2 regions of the Chitinophaga caeni genome follow, and region 2 is predicted to be linked to the other one. Evidence: riboswitches for the same ligand, from Rfam matches in the RefSeq annotation. Region 2 holds a riboswitch; the other holds the start of a gene.
What was found. A riboswitch is a leader RNA that binds a small molecule or an ion and turns the genes downstream of it on or off. The one in region 2 is predicted to bind cobalamin.
Positions count from the first base shown of each region.

Region 1 (8,102 bases), 2.6 Mb from region 2:
TCTTCAATAGCTTGCGCTTCCACTTGCTTGGAACCCGGAACGATCCATACGGTTACATCATCGGCCTTCTGCTTACCTTTCACAAACTCGGCCACCTGGCGTAAGTCTTCGATACGGCTGTTGGTGCAGCTACCGATAAATACATAATCCACTTTCTTGCCGAGCAATTGGCTGCCCGGTTGTAAGTCCATATAGGAGAGGGATTTCGAGAAGGACGGTTTTTCATGTTCCGCGATCTCGGTAAGCGCCGGGATGTGTTGTGTTACACCCATGCCCATTCCCGGGTTGGTGCCGTAGGTAATCATCGGTTCAATATCATCGGCCTCGAATGTTAATACACTCTCAAATTGAGCATCTGCATCCGAATACAACGTTTTCCAATATTCCAGGGCTTTGTCCCAATCAGCGCCTTGGGGTGCAAATTCGCGACCCTTGATATAATCGAATGTTACTTCATCAGGGGCAATCATACCGCCGCGGGCGCCCATTTCGATGCTCATGTTGCAGATGGTCATGCGGGCTTCCATGCTCAGGCTACGGATAGCTTCCCCGGCATATTCCACGAAATAACCGGTAGCGCCAGAGGCAGAGATCTTGGAGATAATATATAAGATGATGTCTTTCGAAACCACGCCCGGTTTTAACTGGCCGTTGATTTCAATTTTCATCCTTTTCGGTTTGTATTGAAGGATACATTGTGTTGCCAAAACTTGTTCTACCTCGGAAGTACCGATACCGAATGCGATAGCGCCGAAAGCGCCGTGCGTGCTAGTGTGGCTATCACCGCAAACGATGGTCATGCCCGGTAGGGTAATGCCCAGCTCCGGCCCGATTACGTGAACGATACCTTGATACGGATGGCCGAGTCCGTATAGCTCTACGCCGAAAGCCGCGGTGTTTTCAGTTAACATTTCAACCTGTTTGCGGCTCAATGCTTCCTTGATCGGCAGGTGCTGATCCATCGTAGGCACATTATGGTCGGCAGTGGCGCGGGTCTTATTGGGTCTGAAAACAGGGATGCCCCTTTTACGCAAACCATCGAAGGCCTGCGGGCTGGTTACTTCGTGGATAAAATGCGTGTTGATGTAAATTACATCCGGGTGCCCTGGTTGGCTCGCTACAACGTGGTTCTCCCAAATTTTGTCAAATAATGTTTTTCCCATTCGTAAATTACTTTAGTATTTGCTTTTGTATGCCGTTTCCTATTTTTGTAATAATCGGTAACTTCGATAACGTTTACTCAAATCTAACGGTCAACAGCCTTACGGTATATGGTGACTTTTCATCTATTTACGATATACAACCGCCCTTTAGAGGATGTAATGAATTGATAACTAGTATTTTATAAACATCTTTCAACGATGCCCAACAGCCAGAACGATGCCTTATTTATATTGATAAAAACCTTGACGAAAGCAGAGAAAAGGAATTTTCAGTTGGCGTTTAACAAGAATAATTCCAAGGAAGATGTACTTTTCATACAATTATTCAACGCGATGGATCGCTTGAATACTTACGATGAGGAGCAACTGCTGAAAAAAACGCCCGGGATTAAAAAACAACAATTATCAAATGTAAAGGCGCATTTATATAAACAATTATTGACAAGTTTACGCTTATTGTACAAGCAGAAAGATCCGATGATCGATTTAAGGGAGCAGATCGATTATGCTAGGGTGCTGTATAACAAAGGTTTATATACGCAAAGTTTAAAATTACTTTCCAAGGCAAAAGCTAGTGCCAAGGAACAGGAGGAAGTGCTGCTTTGGTTTGAAATTATAGAATTTGAGAAACTGATCGAATCCCGGCACATTACCCGGAGCTTGGAAAATAGGGCTGATGAACTGAGCGAGGAATCAATCATGCTCAATGCGCACCTTACGAACGTGAGCCGACTTTCCACTTTGGCCTTACGTATGTACGGTCTTTACCTGAAGCTGGGCCATGCCCGCAATGAGAAAGATGTGTTGATGATCAAGAGTTTTTTTGACATCAGCCTCAATTCTAATATGCCGTCCGAGTTGAGTTTCTATGAAAAGATTTATTTCTATCAAGCCTATTGCTGGTATTACTATATTTTGCAGGATTTCTTAATGTATTACCGGTATACGCAGAAGTGGGTGGACTTATGCGATGAATATCCGTCTCTCAAGAAAAATGATCCGGATCTTTATATCAAGGGGATGCATAATTTGCTGACGGCGCACTTTTACAATGCAAACGGTGAGCGGTTTGCAGACGTTTTGCATGCCTTGGAAGATTATACGGCTAATAACAAGGATATGTTTAATGAAAGTACCGCTACCAGCGCTTTTGTATATATCTACACGGCCAAGATCAACCAGCATTTCATGATGGGGACTTTCTCCGAAGGACTTTCGCTGGTTCCCGAGGTTGAAGAGCAAATTTGCCAGCACCAATTAACGGTGGACCAACACCGTGTATTAGTTTTTTATTACAAGATAGCCTGTTTGTATTTCGGTAGCGGGGATAATAATAATGCCATTGTTTATCTAAATAAAATCATACACTTACGTATCGGTAATTTGCGTGCAGATATCCAATGCTTCGCGAGGATATTACACCTGATCGCGCATTATGAACTGGAGAATTATAGCCTGGTAGAATATTTAATAAAATCCGTTTACCATTTCATTGCCAAGAATAAAGATTTGGGTTTGGTCATGGAAGAGATATTGAAATTCCTCCGTAAGAACATTTATGCGCATCCGAAAGCATTAAGGGCAGCATTCATCGATTTAAAAGATCGCTTGGTAGAACTTTCCAAAAATCCATATGAAAGAAGATCCTTTCTTTACCTCGATATTATCTCCTGGCTGGAAAGTAAAATTGATGGTGTGCCCGTGCAGGATGTAATCCGGGAAAAGTTCAAAAATAAGGTTCCGCGGATTTAGTTTTTTACAAGGTAGGGGTCCATCCAGGAAATGCTATAACTTATTGAAGGAGAGTGTCATTTTAGTAAGAAAAAATGAATGGAATATTGTTGCCTATAAAATGTGTTTATTACAGATTATTAATTATTACCATGCCAAAAAAGTTGATGAAAAGGCACTAAAATTACTGTAACCTTTACCCCTATTAGCTTCACAAAAAGTTTAAAACTTTTATTAACACCTGTTAGCAACTTTATCGACCGGGGCATTTCTTGATCATTACATTTGCAATAGTTCTTGACTTCGTTGCAATGGTTCTTAGCAAAGAGAGATGAAAAGGGAATCGTGTGAAACTCACGAGCAGACGCGCTACTGTGATTCCGATAATGAATGGTTCATTATCCGTTGCCCAAAATCCACTGACCACTCGCTTAACCAACGGGGAAGGTGCGGTACCGGGAAGGAAAGCCAGGAGACCTGCCAATGCAACGTTTATGTCGAAACCTTCGCGTTCCAAGGTATTTGGCCCGGGTGTACATCACCTAATCTTTTACCACGTACTCTTTGCTGGTACGGGAACGGCAGTAATTTGAATTTTTTCACACATTGTTGCCAAAAATATTATCTATATGAACAACGAGAATGAGATACTTCTAAAAGAAAACAAAGACAGGTTTGTTTTATTACCGATTAATTATCCCAAGATCTGGGAAATGTACAAGAGGCATGAGGCTAGTTTTTGGACTGCTGAAGAGATTGATTTGAGCGGCGACTTAAAAGATTGGGCGAATATGTCGGATGGCGAGCGTCATTTTATTTCCCATGTATTAGCTTTTTTCGCTGCTAGTGACGGTATTGTTAATGAAAACCTGGCCGTGAACTTCATGAGCGAAGTTCAAATCCCGGAAGCCCGTTGTTTTTACGGTTTCCAAATCATGATGGAAAATATTCACTCCGAAACATATGCATTGCTGATCGACACTTACGTGAAAGATCCGGCAGAGAAAGACCGTTTGTTCCACGCCGTAGAAACTGTTCCTGCTGTGAAGAAGAAAGCAGAATGGGCTTTGCGTTGGATTGAGAACGGGAATTTTGCAGAGCGCCTCGTAGCTTTTGCCGCGGTAGAAGGCATTTTCTTCTCCGGTAGCTTCTGTTCTATCTTCTGGTTGAAAAAGCGCGGTTTAATGCCGGGTTTAACTTTCTCAAACGAATTGATCAGCCGCGATGAAGGGATGCACTGTGAATTTGCTTGCTTGTTATACAGCATGTTGGAAGGAAAATTATCCGAAACGCAAGTGCATGAAATCATCGGGGATGCCGTTGCTATTGAGAAAGAATTTATTATCGATGCTTTACCTGCTGCCCTGATCGGGATGAATAGCGAGTTGATGAGCCAGTATATCGAGTTCGTTGCGGATCGTTGGTTGTCGGAACTGGGTTGTAAGAAAATGTTTAACACTGCCAACCCGTTTGATTTCATGGAGATGATTTCATTGCAAGGTAAAACGAACTTCTTCGAGAAGAGGGTCGGTGATTATCAAAAAGCCGGCGTTTTGGGCGGTAACAAGGATGCCCAGACGTTTAGTCTCGATGAAGATTTTTAGATTTTGCAGCCGAGGTTCGCGAACCTCGGCAGACAGCCGCGAACCACGGCAGACAGCCGCGAACCACGGCAGACAGTCGCGAACCTCGGCAGACAGCCGCGAACCTCGGCAGACAGTCGCGAACCTCGGCAGACAGCCGCGAACCTCGGCAGACAGGCATGACAGGCGCGCAATCAAATACCAATTGAAAAATATTATTACTACCCATAAAATTTACCGCGTATGTTTGTTATTAAAAGAGATGGCCGTAAGGAATCTGTTAAATTTGACAAGATTACGGCACGTATTGAGAAGTTGTGCTACGGATTGAACCCCGATTATGTTGATGCGATAGATGTAGCAAAGAAGGTGATCCTTGGTTTGTACGATGGCGTCACGACCACCGAGTTGGATAACCTCGCTGCCGAAACAGCCGCATCACTCACCACCAAGCATCCGGATTATGCTTTGTTGGCTTCCCGCATCGCGGTAAGTAACTTACACAAGAACACTACGAAGTCGTTTTCCAAAACGATGAAGAAATTATATGAATACATCGATCCTAAAGTGGGCAAACCTGCTCCATTATTAAGTGATGAGGTGTATGAAATCATCAAGAAAAATGCGGATACGCTCGATTCTAATATCATTTATGATCGTGATTTCGCGTACGACTATTTTGGTTTCAAAACTTTGGAACGTTCTTACTTGCTCAAAGTTGACGGTAAGATCGCCGAGCGTCCGCAACATATGATCATGCGCGTGGCTGTTGGCATTCATAAAGATGATATCGAGAGCGTGATCAAAACTTACAACCTGATGTCTGAACGTTGGTTCACGCATGCAACACCTACCTTGTTTAATGCCGGTACCCCTAAACCGCAAATGAGTAGCTGTTTCTTGCTGAGCATGAAAGACGACAGCATCGAAGGTATTTACGATACGCTGAAACAAACAGCCAAAATTTCTCAAAGCGCCGGAGGTATCGGTTTAAGCATTCACAATATCCGTGCTACGGGTTCCTATATCAGTGGTACCAACGGTACTTCCAACGGTATCATCCCGATGTTGCGTGTCTTCAACGACACTGCGCGTTATGTTGACCAAGGTGGTGGCAAGCGTAAAGGCGCTTTCGCTATTTACCTGGAGCCTTGGCATGCCGATGTCTTCGAATTCCTGGACCTGCGTAAAAACCACGGTAAGGAAGAATTACGTGCCCGCGATTTGTTCTATGCACTGTGGATCTCTGACCTATTTATGAAACGTGTGGAGTCTGACGGCGATTGGAGCTTGTTCTGCCCGCATGAAGCACCGGGTTTACACGAAACATGGGGACCGGAATTTGAAAAATTATACACGCAATACGAGCAAGAAGGTCGCGCCCGTAAAACGGTCAAGGCACAGGAGTTATGGTTCGCCATCCTGGAAGCGCAGATCGAGACTGGTAATCCTTACTTGTTATACAAAGATTCTGCAAACGCGAAATCTAACCAGCAAAACCTCGGGACTATCAAGAGTTCTAACCTTTGTACCGAGATCATCGAGTACACGGATGCTAACGAGGTGGCGGTTTGTAACTTGGCATCACTCGCATTGCCCCGCTTCGTGAATGAAGGTCAATTCGATCATGAACGCCTTTACGAAGTAACTTACCAGGCAACAGTTAACCTGAACAGGATCATCGATTATAACTATTATCCTGTTGAAGAAGCCCGCAATTCCAACATGCGTCACCGCCCGGTTGGTTTGGGGGTGCAAGGTTTGGCCGATGCTTTTATCCTGATGCGTTTGCCTTTTGAAAGCGAGGAAGCGAAACAACTCAACAAAGAAATCTTTGAAACGATTTATTTCGCTGCCATGACTGCCTCTAAGGATTTAGCCATCAAAGAAGGCGCATATGAAACATTCGCCGGTTCACCATTGTCTAAAGGAATCATGCAGTTTGACATGTGGGGTGTGACTCCTACTGAAAGATGGGACTGGGCTACGCTTAAAGATGATGTTGTGAAACATGGTGTGCGCAATTCCTTATTGGTAGCGCCGATGCCTACTGCTTCCACTTCGCAAATTTTGGGTAACAATGAATGTTTTGAACCGTATACATCTAATATCTATACCCGCCGAGTATTGAGCGGAGAGTTCGTTGTCGTGAATAAACATTTGTTGAAAGACTTGGTAGAACTCGGTTTGTGGGATAATGATATGAAAAATAAGATCATCGCGGCAAACGGTTCTATCCAAAAAATCAACGAGATACCTGCCAATATCAAGGAATTGTACAAAACTGTTTGGGAAATCAAGCAACGTACCCTGATTGATATGGCTGCTGATCGCGGTGCTTATATCTGCCAATCTCAATCTTTGAACCTCTTTGTTGATACACCTTCTACCGGTAAATTAACTTCTATGCACTTCTACGCTTGGAAGAAAGGCTTGAAAACAGGTATGTACTATTTACGTACGCAAGCTGCTGCACAAGCTGTACAATTTACCGTGGAAAAACAAGGTGGTCAGAACATGGAGCCCGTTGTTGCAAAATCTGCTGAAGGTGAAACCCTTGAGGTGCCTGAAGGCGCAGTATGTACGATGGAGGAAGGTTGTGTAACATGTAGCGCGTAATTTGTCTATCCAATCGCAAGTAGTAATATGAAATGAAGGACAGCAATTTTTTGTTGTCCTTTTTTGTTACCGGGATTCGCTTTTTTGTTACCGGGAATCGCTTTTTTTGTTACCGGGATTCGCTTTTTTGTTACCGGGATTCGCTTTTTTTGTTACCGGGATTCGCTTTTTTTGTTACCGGGATTCGCTTTTTTTGTTACCGGGATTCGCTTTTTTGTTACCGGGATTCGCTTTTTTGTTACCGGGATTCGCTTTTTTTGTTACCGGGATTCGCTTTTTTGTTACCGGGATTCGCTTTTTTTGTTACCGGGATTCGCTTTTTTTGTTACCGGGATTCGCTTTTTTGTTACCGGGATTCGCTTTTTTGTTACCGGGATTCGCTTTTTTGTTACCGGGATTCGCTTTTTTTGTTACCGGGATTCGCTTTTTTTGTTACCGGGATTCGCTTTTTTTGTTACCGGGATTCGCTTTTTTTGTTACCGGGATTCGCTTTTTTGTTACCGGGAATCGCTTTTTTTGTTACCGGGATTCGCGAATCCCGGTACTTCATATAACCGGAAATTCAGCATCACCGGGTAAAAATCCCCATTCTGTTTTGAGGGATTCGAATTGTGTATCACTTAAACGACGTTGATCATAATGTCCGGCCAGTTGCTTTTGCCTAAATGCTTCATAAATAGTTACTGCACATGCCACTGAAATGTTCAACGATTTGATAATTCCAACCTGGGGGATAATCATGTCACCATCAGATTTTTCACGTACTTCATCACTGACACCATATTTTTCATTGCCAAAAACAATGGCGATGCTCCCCGAGGCAAAGTTCACCTCATGTAAAGTTTTGGCATTATCCGATAAATGTGTCGTCAGGATGGTATCATATTTTTTTCGTAGCGCATCAAATAAGGCATCTACTTCTGAAAAGGCATGTACGGTCAACCATTCCGATGCGCTGGAAGAACTCTTAAAACCGTAGCGTTTTTTCAATGGGATCGTATTCTTG
Region 1 is NZ_CP023777.1:5,042,705-5,050,806, reverse strand. Features, by position in the region: gene leuC (3-isopropylmalate dehydratase large subunit) at 1-1,163, opposite strand, end outside; gene COR50_RS21180 (hypothetical protein) at 1,362-2,915, shown strand; cobalamin riboswitch at 3,190-3,393, shown strand; gene COR50_RS21175 (ribonucleoside-diphosphate reductase small subunit) at 3,524-4,498, shown strand; gene COR50_RS21170 (ribonucleoside-diphosphate reductase subunit alpha) at 4,721-7,096, shown strand; gene COR50_RS21160 (TrmH family RNA methyltransferase) at 7,643-8,102, opposite strand, start outside.
Region 1: linked by a shared signal. The riboswitch ahead of COR50_RS21175 (ribonucleoside-diphosphate reductase small subunit) and the one ahead of COR50_RS10425 (DUF5074 domain-containing protein) in region 2 are both predicted to bind cobalamin.

Region 2 (8,102 bases):
GTTGTATACGGAAACTACCTACGCATTATTTGGTTTGGGAATTATCTTGATCGGTATCCCGATTTACTATCTCGCGAGATCCGCTAACAAGAAAACTGTTTAAAATAAAAATTCGGTAAAACGAATCCTGTTTCAATCAAGTAAACGGCAGTGCATTTATGTATTGCCGTTTTTGTTTTATGTGAATAATTGTGATATAAACTGTTAGAGAAACAGCCAATTAAAATGCGTGTATAATTATTATAATAAAATTTTTTATAATAGATTTTTTGTTCTATTTTTAGGTGAAGGAAATTTAAGACTGCGGTCTATATTGCAGTAAAGAGTATTAAATTGCAAATAACCTCAGGACAGTGAGAATTAAAGTCAAGATCTGTATTTATTGAAAGCTAACTTTATACAAAATTTTAACCCGGTCGACTTTAAAACGATGTACCATTTTTTGTTTACCATTTAGAATAGCTTCTATTAGATACTTTACATTTTATAAAAATATTACCAACATTGTTCTGATGGCCGTTAGCCCGGTGCTATGTTAGTAAGGCATGGAGCAAATCAAGAACCGATCTATCAAAATATTGCTAATAAAACGGGTGTTTTATTAGCTGAAGTATTGCATTCTCGAACATTCACATGATTTTATGCACGGCACATTGTCTCTACAATGTGCCTATTTTTATGCCCGGCTTCAGTGGGCCACCCGGCCATGCTAAAAATCTTGGAGGGAATTTAGCAGCGGATTTTTATTTTATCAGATTAGAAATTTACTTTTGTCGCATGTTTACAGAATTGTGTACCAAAGTATTTAATCAAGCTATAACGGATTTTCATTTGCATAATGACGTGCACCGCGGCATAGAAAACCCTTATAATAAAGCTGACATTGAACATCTTTTATATCTAAAAAATTGGATTGATACGGTTCAATGGCACCTGGAAGATATTATCCGTGATCCGAATATCGACCCGGTAGCAGCGTTGAAATTGAAGCGTTGGATCGATAAATCTAACCAGGAGCGTACCGATGTGGTAGAATATATCGATAGTTATTTCCTGGAAAAATTTAAGGATGTGAACGTATTGCCATCGGCTACGATCAACACGGAGAGCCCTGCTTGGGCAATTGATCGTTTGTCTATCCTTGCCTTGAAAATTTACCATATGCGTGAAGAGGCGACACGGCAAGATGCCAGTGAAGAGCATAGGGCCGTTTGCCAATCCAAGCTGGATATCCTGTTAACACAGCAAGTAGACCTATCCACGGCTATAGAGAGTTTATTGCAGGATATCGAGGGGGGCAGGAAGTACATGAAAGTGTACAAGCAAATGAAGATGTATAATGACCCCAGCTTGAACCCGGTACTTTACGCGAACAAGAAATGAGCAAATTACGAACCATATTAGCGACCCGCTTTTCAGCGATGGGTGATGTGGCGATGTGCATTCCCGTGATACGTTCCGTATTGGCAGCAAACCCCGGTTTGCAGATCGTTTTCGTCACTAATAAAAAGTGGGGAGCGCTGTGTGAAGATGTCCCGGGCCTCGTGTTTTTCCCTGCCGATGTAAAAGGGGCGCATAAAGGCGTTCCCGGTTTGTACAAGCTATCCAGGGAAATCAGGAAAAGTTATAAGATCGATGCCTTAGCAGATCTTCACCAGGTATTGCGTTCCCAGGTTTTACGTACGTTTTTTAAGTTGGCGGGGACAAAAGTTGCCGTAATTGATAAAGGCCGTGCAGAAAAGAAAGCGTTGACCCGCCGCGAAAACAAGGAATTGAAACCTTTGCAAAGCACCGTAGATCGTTATGCAAGCGTATTTCGAGAGCTGGGTTTGCAATTTGATCTACTACCAATCGAAAGGCAGCAGAAAACATTGCAACCGGGTACCTTACAATTGACGGGGGAGAAGCGAACCGATACCTGGATAGGAATAGCGCCGTTTGCAGCGCACCGGGAAAAAATGTATCCCCTGGATAATATGAAGGAAGTCATTCAACATTATGCAGCGCAACCAGGTGTTAAAGTATTGCTTTTTGGGGGTGGAGAGGCCGAAATTCGGGCTTTAAACGAATTGGAAGTAAAATATCCGTCAGTAGTCTCATTAGCCGGGAAAATTGGCTTAAATGAAGAATTAGACGTGATATCCAATCTCGATGTTATGTTGAGTATGGATTCGGCCAATATGCACCTGGCATCCTTATTCGCGGTGCCGGTGGTGAGCATTTGGGGTGCAACGCACCCTTACGCGGGATTCATGGGCTATGGCCAGGAAATGATGAATGCCGTGCAGGTTGATCTTTCGTGCCGGCCTTGCTCGGTTTTCGGTAATAAAACTTGTTTCCGTGGAGATTGGGCATGTATGGAGCAGATATTGCCCCCGATGATAACGCATAAAGTGGATAATGTGATAAAAAAATAAATCTTTAAAAGACTTATTTGTATCCTGTTTCGACAAAAAAAATGATTGAAAATCAAAAAAATATTTTGCAGAAATAAAAAAAGTTCTACTTTTGCCATCCCAAACGAAATGCTTGCCCGATAGTATAATGGTAGTACGACAGATTTTGGTTCTGTTTGTCTTGGTTCGAATCCAGGTCGGGCAACAATAACAAGTTTAGTTGCTAGGCTCAGTTAAGTTCTTAAATACAAGCATTTCGATTGCCCGATAGTATAATGGTAGTACGACAGATTTTGGTTCTGTTTGTCTTGGTTCGAATCCAGGTCGGGCAACATAAAAAGTTATAATATGAAAGGATAGGATGTTGGTCTTATCCTTTTTTGTTTTCTTATTAATTAGTAAGTTAAATTCACTCCTAACTTCAAGCCCGGATAACCAAATTCTTGTATCGGAAAATTTGTCGTTTTGCCTGAATTCCCGGATCGATATTGCTGCGGGAATGTATAATTTATCGTATAGTTTTCGAATCATACCAAGGCTTAACTCTCTTTTGCCGGATAGTATTTCCGGTTTTCGGGAACGGTAACCCAATAATTGTGAAAGCCCGGTTTCAGGCATGTTTAGCTCTCCAATCTGAACTTTATACCCAGGCAATAAATATGATTTTTAATCATTGTTATCCGGCTAATATTGCTTTAAATTTACTTGAATTCCTTACCAGGTCAAGGAAATAAGCGAAGGATGATATATTCAGCCCCACCAGGAAACCATGGAACTTCGCACCGTTGATAGGGAACGGTAGCTTGCCGATACACTTGTACAAAAGCTCGATCGCGCGATCAAATTGGCGGCCGTGATGGCCAATTTGTGCCATTTTTGGTACTCGTTTTGGGGCAAGCAAAAAAGTACAAGAAACGAGCAGGTGGACATTGAATCGAACTTTTAAGGGATACGATAATTTTTCATTGAAAATCGATATTCAATTTCCAACATCGGTGATCAATCAAAAGCTATTTTCAAGCAATGTTTAATTTTTTTAATTCGGAAAACAAAGTACACCATGTAACATATTCCCTTCCCCCACCGTTCTAAGATTTGGAGAATACCGCGCTAAAATGTAGGTTTGCGCCTGCAACCGGGTTACATCTGTCGATGTATGAAAAGGGAATCCAGTGGAAACCTGGAGCTATCCCCGTAGCTGTAAACTTGATAAAATTACTTGGCTTTCCCCTGCCACTGTACTTCATTACGGGAAGGCTGCCAAGTACAAGTAAGCCAGAAGACCTGCCCGTTTGTATTGCCATCCTTCTTTCGGGCGAAAAGATGAGCTGGATCGAAGAGTATAAACTTAAAATAGATACAAACACACCCACATGAAGAAAAATTTAATAGGTTGGTTAGCTTTAGCTGCCATTCTTGTTGTTGCTTGTAATAAAAATAATGATGATCCTACGATCCGCCCGTTCGTTACCACGGAATTTAGCATGGATACGATAGATGTCGGCCAGTCGGTTGACCTGAAGCCTACCGTGGAAATGAAAGATGGCGCGAGTTTTCAGTGGAAGGTGGATAACGAGGAAGTTAGTAAAGATACCGCTTATACCTACACTGCTTCCAGCCGCGGTAACCATAGGGTTGTGTTTACGGCTAGCAATGCCGCCGGAAAAGATTCCGGGGTATATCAAATTTTCTCTCCTGGTGAATATGACCTCGGTTTTAGCCTGATTACCGAAGGCTGGTTTGGTCATGGTACCGGCAATGTTTTATTTTATAGTTACCTGCGCGATGAGTTGACTGACAGTGTGTTTATCAAGGAAAACCCCGGTAAAGCCCTTGGCGAAATCGGTAATACCTTGCAATATGGAACGGTTAGTTTCGATAAGATGTACCTCGTGGTAAAAGCAGGTGGACCATTGGTTAAAGTTGATCCTTACACAATGAAAGAGCTCGGTAGAATCGATAATTTACCCGGTGATTTCGGGACTTCTTTCCTCGGTTTGGATACCGAGAGGGGATTACTTGGTACGAACGATGGTGTTTACGTGGTCAATCTCTCTACCATGACAATCGATGGTACCAAGGTGCCTAACATTACGGGGCCTGTAGGAAACATGTTACAATACGGGGACCGTGTTTTCGCATTGACCCGCGATAGCGGTATCGTGGTTTTCCGCTCTACGAATTATAGCACTATTAAAAAATTAGGACAGGCAGATTTCGGTTTCGCTGCCGCTAAAGATGGTTTGATATACGCTGCCAAGGACAATAAATTATGGGGGATGAACCCGAATAACTTGGCCGCGGATACGATTACTTTACCATTTACTACTACCTCGCCTTGGGGTGCATGGAGAAGTGTGCCGATGACAACATCCAGCAAAGACAATTCCGTTTATATCGCACCCCCGGACGGATGGGCCGGCGGCGCCAAGATATATCGCTACCTGAAAGGAAATGCTTCCAGCGTTAGCGAACCTTTCTTCACGTTACCGGGAGGAGAATATTTTTACGGAGCAGCGATTGCTTACAATGCATGGAAAAATGAAATCGTGGCAACGGCAACCAACAGTTCTTACGGAGGGAATGTGAATTACCTGTATTTCATCAACGCAACCTCCGGCGCCGTGAATAAAAAGATTACGTTTAATGGCTATCATTTCCCTGCCATGTTATTGATGTATTAGCCTTGACTATAAATTTTCTAATAGTTTATATTACAATGGAGCTTCGTTATGAAGCTCCATTTTTTTGATACTTATCGAAAGCTTGTTTGGCAAGAATATTGACAACTATAAGTGTGATTATTTGTTATAAATAATAAATGAAACACGCTCGTCCATATGAAGAAGAATTTGGTTTTTATCTTGAATGGGGTTGTCAAAAATGCCTATGCGAAGGAGAAAGTATTGCAATTGATCCCGAACCGTAAATTAACTTCTGCAAATCCTGTTGTACTTTGGCAACATGTAATGCCGACGGAAATTAAGCAGTCTTCAGATGCGAAAATTGTAGAGCCGCATCCTCACCGCGGTTTTGCAACGGTAACATTTATGCTGCAAGGAGAAGGGTATCATTATGATAACGCGGGGCATGAAACCATATTGAAACCGGGCGATGTTCAATATTTATTTGCAGGTAGCGGAATCTTGCATTGTGAAAATCCTTCGGCACGGTTCGCCGGCTTAGGTGGAACTTACGAGTTATTGCAACTCTGGTTGAATGTTCCTGCCAAGTTCAAGATGGATCAACCGGTGTATCAAAGCGCTGTAAAGGTAGCCATCCCTGTTATCGTGGATGAATTGGGTGTGAATCTACGGTTGCCGATCGGGCATTACAAGGGGGCGAAAGGCCCGATAGAAACCAAGCAACCTATTATTGCCATTACCGGGGAGATCCATAATAATCACGATGTTTGTTTAGAAGTACCTGCCGGGAATTGGGCCTTGTTATATGTTGCCAACGGTTCCGTTACTTTAAATGATGATGAGGATAACCCCGTCCATGAGCATCAACTCGCCGTATTGGATAAAGAACGCGAAGAACTCAAAATAACGGCAAACGGGAATGCGCAAATCCTGTTCCTTTCTGCACCGCCATTAGATGAACCCCTGGTTATTAAGGACAATTTCGTCATGAATACGAAAGAAGAAATTGATCAAGCCATGGCAGATGTTGCTGCGGGGAAATTCGGTGAGATATAAAATTCTCTTGCTATTTTTTACAAATGTGTTGAATTATCGTCCCGGTATGTACATTTGCTCCATGCAAGCTTTTTCAGTTTCTATTGATTACAAGGGTGTTTCCCAACAATATTATATTGAACCTAAACAACTGGGTTATGTTATACAATTACATGTTGATATAATGGATCAGCATTTTCATTTCGAAGTAGATGACGAGGGGAATTGGCGTGTTATTGCGGCCGATCCTGCCGGGGCGCAGCAGGTTCCCGCCGGGTTGTTGCAATCTATAGCGGACGCGATAGACCTTCATTTGCAAAAATTCAACTCCTGGTAAGAACTGTTGATATTATTTTTCATAAAAAAAGACCGGAACAAGAATCCCGGTCTTTTTTTATGAAAATATCTTTCCATGTTAATTTAAAACTTCAGCAAGTTTCTTTTCTAATGCCTCGCCACGTAAGTTTTTACCGATGATCTTACCACTTGGATCGATCAGGAAGTTTTGAGGGATGGCATTTACACCGTATAAACCGGCCACTTCGTTTTTCCAACCTTTCAGGTCAGATACTTGTGTCCAAGCTAGACCGTCTTTTTCAACGGCAGCTAACCATTTGTCTTTGTTTTCATCCAAAGAAATACCGAATACGGTAAACCCTTTATCTTTATAAGTGTTGAATGCTTTTACCACGTTTGGATTTTCCTGGCGGCAAGGTCCGCACCAGCTAGCCCAAAAGTCAACCAAAACATATTTGCCTTTGAAAGAAGCTAAGCTTACAGCGTTTCCATCTTTATCGCTTTGGGAGAATTGGATCGCGGGTTGACCAACGGCGGTTTTCTTAGCAATTTCTAATTTTTTACCGAAAGCAACACCTGAAGGAGATGCTTTTACCGCATCCGCAAGGTTGTTATATAACGGTTCTGCTACAGCCGGATCAATATCGTAACCTACGGCAGTAGAAATAGCATAGATCCCGATTGGAGACTTAGGGTTTTTAGCAAGATATTGCTTGTAAATCTCAACTTGCTGTGCATCTAGCTTGTCGTATTGATTACCCAATTCTTCCATCTTCTGGGTGTTCTTTTCACTTCTTGCCTTGTAGTATTCCTGGGTAAGTTCGGCAATTTGTTTTTGAACATCCGCGGTCATGTCGTTGAGCTTCAATAACTCTTGCTGCGCAGGAGTTCCTGTAATGGTAGGTTCTTTAGTTATATCACCTACATTGATTTTCGTTTGACCTTTGTCGATGAAAAACTGGGATACACCTTTATAATTTCCTTCGAAGTTGAAGTTTTCAATTTCAGATTGATCTTTCCAAACAAGGAAGTTAGCCATGGTAGGTTCGGCCACTTCACCTTTAAAAGTGAATTTACCGGAAGCGTCAGTTTTGGCGCTGTCGATCACGTTTTTACCGCTATTACGGTAACGGATATAGAATGTTGTCGGCGTAGCAGCTTTCGCATAAGTTCCTTCGATAGTGAAAGGATACTCCTTGACAGCCTCTTTTTCTTGTGCAAAGAGCGCTAAAGGGGCTAGCAATGCTCCCGCTAATATCAATTTCTTCATTTTATAAATTGGTTTTTGTATAACAAATATGCTGAAAGTACGAATCTACGACAATTTAAATTTGATAGACGGCTATTACTGCTCAGCAAATATCATCTCTAGGGTTTTCTCCAGTTGAACTCCCCGCAGGTTGCTTGCAATAATCTTGCCGTTCGGATCTACCAAGAAGTTTTGCGGGATTGAACGCACGCCATATTGCAGCGCCACGGCATTATTCCAGCCTTTTAAATCGGAAACCTGGGTCCAACCCAGTTGATCTTGCCGGATGGCTTTCAACCAGTTATTGCGGTTGTCATCCAGTGATACGCCTAATATAACGAAATTCTTCGACTTGTACTTTTGATAAGCTTTTACTACATGCGGGTTCTCTTGCCTGCATGGTCCGCACCAGCTGGCCCAAAAGTCTACTAAAACGTATTTCCCACGGAACTGGGATAATTTTACCGGTTTGCCTTCGGT
Region 2 is NZ_CP023777.1:2,441,242-2,449,343, forward strand. Features, by position in the region: gene COR50_RS10395 (APC family permease) at 1-103, shown strand, start outside; gene COR50_RS10400 (DUF4254 domain-containing protein) at 778-1,383, shown strand; gene COR50_RS10405 (glycosyltransferase family 9 protein) at 1,380-2,417, shown strand; tRNA gene COR50_RS10410 (tRNA-Gln) at 2,531-2,601, shown strand; tRNA gene COR50_RS10415 (tRNA-Gln) at 2,658-2,728, shown strand; gene COR50_RS10420 (hypothetical protein) at 3,073-3,270, opposite strand; cobalamin riboswitch at 3,517-3,702, shown strand; gene COR50_RS10425 (DUF5074 domain-containing protein) at 3,770-5,080, shown strand; gene COR50_RS10430 (pirin family protein) at 5,237-6,097, shown strand; gene COR50_RS10435 (hypothetical protein) at 6,159-6,413, shown strand; gene COR50_RS10440 (TlpA disulfide reductase family protein) at 6,492-7,643, opposite strand; gene COR50_RS10445 (TlpA disulfide reductase family protein) at 7,719-8,102, opposite strand, start outside.